Variovorax terrae: one gene and its partner. The protein of the gene in region 2 interacts with the protein of the main gene of each other region in a pairwise test. Links are inferred from orthologs where the notes say so. Each region holds a gene or a part of one and is shown on either strand. Other genes may lie near its edges.

Region 1 (2,786 bases), on a different replicon or contig from region 2:
GTCGAGCCCCGAGCCTTCGGCGAAATTGACCTCGCCGCACTTGGCGTACAGCGGATTGATCAGCCAGGGGTCGATGCCCAGCAGCTTGCCGAAGCGCTTGGACACCTCCTCATAGGCCTGGAAATGCCGGCTCTTGCGCCGCACCGACCAGCCCGCGTGCAGCGGCGGCAGCAGGTACTGCTCGTGCAGGTCTTCCAGGATGCCGGGTGCGCCGGCCGACAGGTCGTTGTTGAGCAGGATGGTGCAGGGATCGAAGTCCTTGAGCCCCAGGCGGCGCCTGCTGCGGATCACGGGCTCCAGCGTGATCTGCTCGCCGGTCGGCAGGTCCACCGTGGTGGGCTGCTTGATCTCGGGGTCGATCGAGCCGATGCGCACGTTCAGGCCGGCCATGTGGAAGATGCGCTTGAGCTGGGCGACGTTGCTCAGGTAGAAGGTGTTGCGGGTGTGGTTTTCCGGGATCACCAGCAGGTTCTTGGCCTCGGGGCAGATCTTCTCGATCGCCGCCATGGCCGCCTGCACTGCCAGCGGCAGCATCTCGGGCGTGAGGTTGTTCCAGCCGCCGGGGTACAGGTTGGTGTCCACCGGTGCCAGCTTGAAGCCGGCGTTACGGATGTCCACCGAGCTGTAGAACGGCGGCGTGTGCTCCATCCATTCCAGGCGGAACCAGCGCTCGATGGCCGGCATGGAGTCCAGGATGCGTTGTTCGAGTTCGTTGATGGGCCCCGTCAGGGCCGTGATGAGATGCGGAACCATGCGGCCCTCGTGTCGTGGCGAATCGGAATATTCGAGTGGAATTGTAGGGATTTGAGGGCGGCTGCGGAGCTTACAAGAGCCAGCGCGCAACCGCGCGCGCTCAAAGGCGGACTTCGCCCTGCCCCAGCACCACCCACTTGAGCGAGGTCAGGCCTTCGAGGCCGACCGGCCCGCGGGCGTGGAACTTGTCGGTGCTGATGCCGATTTCCGCGCCCAGCCCGTATTCGAAGCCATCGGCGAAGCGGGTGCTCGCGTTCACCATGACGCTGGCCGAATCCACTTCGCGCAGGAAGCGCTGCGCGTGCATGTGGTCGCGCGTGAGGATCGCGTCGGTGTGGTGGCTGCCATACCGGTTGATGTGGGCAATGGCCTCGTCCAGCCCCTCCACCACCTTGATGCTGATGATGGGCGCGAGGTATTCCTCCGACCAGTCCTGCTCGCTCGCGGGAACGACGGTTGCTACTGAATTGATAGCGGCTTGTGACCGCAGGATCTGGACTGCGGCGTCATCTCCTCGCATTTCCACGCCCTTGGCCGCATAGATGGCCCCGATCTTCGACAGGAACGCCTGCGCCACGCCGCGCGCCACCAGCAGGCTCTCGCTGGCATTGCAGGGACTGTACTTCTGGGTCTTGGCGTTGTCGGCCACGGTCACGGCCATGTCGATGTCGCAGGGATCGTCCACGTAGACATGGCAGTTGCCGTCCAGGTGCTTGATCACCGGTACCTTGGCCTCGCGGCTGATGCGTTCGATCAGGCCCTTGCCGCCGCGCGGGATGACCACGTCCACGTACTGGGGCATGGTGATGAGCTGACCCACGGCCTCGCGGTCGGTGGTCTGCACCAGTTGCACCGCGTCCTCGGGCAGGCCGGCCTCGGCCAGCGCCTGCCGCACCAGCAGCGCCAGCGCCTTGTTGGACTCGATGGCCTCCGAGCCGCCGCGCAGGATGCAGGCGTTGCCGCTCTTGATGCTCAGGCTGGCGGCCTCGATGGTCACGTTGGGGCGGCTCTCGAAGATCATGCCGAACACGCCGATGGGCACGCGCATCTGGCCCACGCGGATGCCGCTGGGCTGCTGCTTCATGCCGATGATCTCGCCGATGATGTCGGGCATGGCGGCGAGCTGTTCGCAACCCTGGGCGCAGGTGTCGAGCACCTTGGGCGTGAGCTTGAGCCGGTCCACCATCGGCGCGGCCAGGCCGGCGGCCACGGCGCGCTCCAGATCCCGGGCATTGTCGGCCTGCAGGGCCGCCACGTTCTCGCGCAGCAGCCGGGCCAGTCCTTTCAGCGCGCGGTTCTTGGCGGCGGCGCTCGCCCGCGCCATCTGCGCCGAAGCGACCCTGGCCTGCAGGCCCAGCGTCTGCATGTATTCGGCGATATTGAGGGCGTTCATGCGCTGGATTTTCGCATGGCACCGCAACGCCGCGCCGCTCTTCAGCCTTTCAGCCCTTTGGCCGCCAGGTCAAGGATGTCCTGCGTGGGCGCTCCCTGCAGGCATTTCGCGCCCACCTGGCGGCCGGAGCCGCCCAGGGCATGCCGCTGCCCGTCGCTGCCCTCGCCGGTCAGCACCTGCGTGTCCACCCCGATGGCGCGCAGGCGCTCGGCCAGCGGCGTCTGGGTGTGCCAGGGCACGTTGGTGTCCTTGGGGTCGCCCAGCACGAAGACGCGCAGGCCGCTGTGGGCGACACCGGGCCGCAGGTGGTCCACCGGCTCGTAGGAATCCGCAAAGCCGGTCAGGTCGCGGTCGCGCCCGAAGGCCTGCCAGCGCAGCCTGGGCGACGAGACGGACGAGGCCGGGACGGCGCAGAGCACGTCGGCGCGCCACCCGAGCAGGGCCGCCACCAGATGGCCGCCGCCGCTCAGGCCCACCAGCCCGAATTCGGCGACCCCGTGCCGGGCCTTGATCGCGTCCACCGCCGCGTCGGTCAGCCGCGCCTCATGCTCCCGCCGGCGCTGCCGGTGCTCGCCGGACGAGCCGAAGGTGCCCGGCCGCGACAGCACGATCAGCGGCACGCCCAGCGTCGCCTGCATAT
Region 2 (2,806 bases):
AGGGTTGCCGACCTTCAGCGCATGCTGGATTTCTACACCGGCGTGCTGGGCTGTCCCATCGAGCGGGTCCAGGAAGACATCGGGCTGTACCAGGTGCGTGCGGGCAGTTCGCTGATCGACCTCGTGCCCGTGGACAGTCCGCTGGGCCGCGCCGGTGGCGCAGCGGCCGGCCCCGAGGGGCGCAACCTCGATCATTTCTGCCTGCGCATCGACCCGTTCGATGCCGGCGCGCTCGCGGCCTGGCTGCGCAGCCGGGGCGTGGAGCCCGGCGCGGTGGCCTCACGCTACGGCGCCGAGGGACAGGGCCCGTCGATCTACCTCACTGATCCAGAGGGCAACGTGGTCGAACTCAAGGGCCCGCCCTGGCCGGGCGGCCAAGCGCCTGATTGATCAGGCCGGCCGGCGCAGGGCCGTGCGCACCAGCACGCCCAGCAGCACCAGACCAAGCGCCACGAAGCAGACGAACGACCAGTTGGCGATGGAGCCGCCCAGGAATGTCCAGTCGATCGCGGTGCAGTCGCCGCTGCCCTTGAAGATCATGGGGATGGCGCGCTTGAGCGGGAAGGTTTCGATCATGCCGTAGAAGTCGCGTCCGCAGGACGCGATCTCGGGCGGGTACCACTGCAGCCAGCTCTGGCGCGCCGCCACGAAGGCGCCGCCGCCAGCCAGCAGCAGGCCCAGGGCGCTGCCGCCGATCTGCAGGCCCCGGCGCCCGCTGGCCGCCGTGAGGCCGGCCACCACGGCCACCAGGATGAGCGCATAGCGCTGCACGATGCACATCGGGCAGGGCTCGAGCCCGACCACATGCTGCAGGTACAGGCCGAATGCCAGCATGGCCACGCACACCAGGCTGACGGCCGCCAGCACGCGGCGGGGCGCTTCATCGAAATACTTCAGCAACATGGATCTCCTTCAAGCTCGCGCATCGGGCCGGATGCGCCTTGCAGCCGGTCAGGACGATGCATTCTCCACAAACACCCGGGCCTGGCGCGGCGTCACCACCAGCGTTTCACCCTCCCGGAATCCCAGGTCCCTGAATTGTTGCGCAGGAATCTGCGCCTCGATCAGGGACTCCCGGGGCCGATTGTCCGCTGGTTGGTGGTCGTCGGCGGCAATAAGTTCCAGCCGCGCGATCGGCCCGACCACGATGGCCCGGCTGAGCTGGGCAACGATGCCGGCCGCGCCAGGCGAATAGCGCTGCACGTCCAGGTCGTGCGGGCGCACATAGGCATAGGCCTTCGCGTCCTGCACGTCGCGGTGCTCGGGCGAGTCCAGGCGCAGGCCCTCCAGGTGCACCTGCCCCTCGTGCGCGCGGCCGTGGAACAGGTTGACGTCGCCCAGGAAGCCGTAGACGAAGGGGCTGGCCGGATGGTCCCAGACCTCCTGCGGCGAGCCGCTCTGCTCGATGCGGCCGCCGTTCATCAGCACCACGCGGTCGGCCACTTCGAGGGCCTCCTCCTGGTCGTGCGTAACGAAGATGCTGGTCACGTGCAGCTCGTCATGCAGCCGGCGCAGCCAGCGGCGCAACTCCTTGCGCACCTTGGCGTCGAGCGCGCCGAAGGGCTCGTCCAGCAGCAGCACCTTGGGCTCCACCGCCAGCGCGCGCGCCAGGGCGATGCGCTGGCGCTGGCCGCCCGAGAGCTGCGAGGGATGGCGGTCGGCCAGCCAGTCGAGCTGCACCAGGCTCAGCAGCTCATGCACCTTCTCCTTGATCTTCGCTTCGGAGGGGCGCTGGCCGCGCGGCTTGACGCGCAGGCCGAAGGCCACGTTCTCGAACACCGTCATGTGGCGAAACAGCGCGTAGTGCTGGAACACGAAGCCCACCTGGCGCTCGCGCACGTGCACGTCGGTCGTGTCCTCGCCGGCGAACAGGATGCTGCCGGCATCGGCCGTCTCCAGCCCGGCGATGATGCGCAGCAAGGTGGTCTTGCCGCAGCCCGAGGGGCCGAGCAAGGCGATCAGTTCGCCAGAATCGATGTCGAGGCTGACGTCGCGCAGCGCGTGGAAGTCGCCGAACTGCTTGCTGATGTTGCGGATTTCGATGCTCATGGAAAGAGTCCTTGGCCGGGCTTCAGCCGGCGACGGCGGCCGCGGTGGCGGCATGCGGGATGAAAGAGGATGCGCCCTGCGGGCGCTCGGGCGGCAGCGCGGCGCCGGCGGCCAGCTCGCGCTCGTGGCGCCACTCGACCACCGACTTGATCACCAGCGTCACCAGCGCCAGGATGGCCAGCAGCGAGGCCACGGCGAAGGCCGCCACCGACTGGTATTCGTTGTAGAGGATTTCCACGTGCAGCGGAATGGTGTTGGTCTGGCCCCGGATGTGGCCCGACACCACCGACACCGCGCCGAACTCGCCCATGGCGCGCGCGTTGCACAGGATCACGCCGTAAAGCAGGCCCCACTTGATGTTGGGCAGTGTCACGTGGCGGAAGGTCTGCCAGCCGCTGGCGCCAAGCACGATGGCGGCCTGCTCCTCGTCGTTGCCCTGCGCCTGCATCAGCGGGATCAGCTCGCGCGCGATGAAGGGAAAGGTCACGAACACGGTGGCCAGCACGATGCCGGGCACGGCGAAGATGATCTTGATGTCGTGCGCCTGCAGCCAGGGCCCGAGCCAGCCCTGCGCGCCGAACAGCAGCACGTAGATCAGCCCCGCCACCACCGGCGACACCGAGAACGGCAGGTCGATCAGCGTGGTCAGGAACGACTTGCCGCGGAACTCGAACTTGGCGATGGCCCAGGCGGCCGCGACGCCGAACACCAGGTTCAGCGGCAGCGCGATGGCCGCGGTGATCAGGGTCAGGCGGAT

Evidence for each region. Proteins that work in one complex are often made in the same cells at the same time.
Region 1: the proteins of MMF98_RS08125 (region 2) and MMF98_RS22235 interact in binary tests that used the Escherichia coli proteins (3 or more experiments, as listed by UniProt). The link is inferred for Variovorax terrae from one-to-one orthologs.

The regions. Positions count from the first base shown.
Region 1 is NZ_JALGBI010000003.1:606,676-609,461, reverse strand. It holds MMF98_RS22235 (glutamate-5-semialdehyde dehydrogenase), read right to left. Parts: upstream 2,147-2,786; coding sequence 854-2,146; downstream 1-853. Other genes in the region: MMF98_RS22230 (alpha/beta hydrolase family protein), read right to left, coding at 2,188-2,786; gshA (glutamate--cysteine ligase), read right to left, coding at 1-753. UniProt on the Escherichia coli protein: Catalyzes the NADPH-dependent reduction of L-glutamate 5-phosphate into L-glutamate 5-semialdehyde and phosphate. The product spontaneously undergoes cyclization to form 1-pyrroline-5-carboxylate.
Region 2 is NZ_JALGBI010000001.1:1,712,671-1,715,476, reverse strand. It holds MMF98_RS08125 (sulfate/molybdate ABC transporter ATP-binding protein), read right to left. Parts: upstream 2,050-2,806; coding sequence 952-2,049; downstream 1-951. Other genes in the region: cysW (sulfate ABC transporter permease subunit CysW), read right to left, coding at 2,072-2,806; MMF98_RS08130 (disulfide bond formation protein B), read right to left, coding at 391-903; MMF98_RS08135 (VOC family protein), read left to right, coding at 1-390. UniProt on the Escherichia coli protein: Part of the ABC transporter complex CysAWTP involved in sulfate/thiosulfate import. Responsible for energy coupling to the transport system.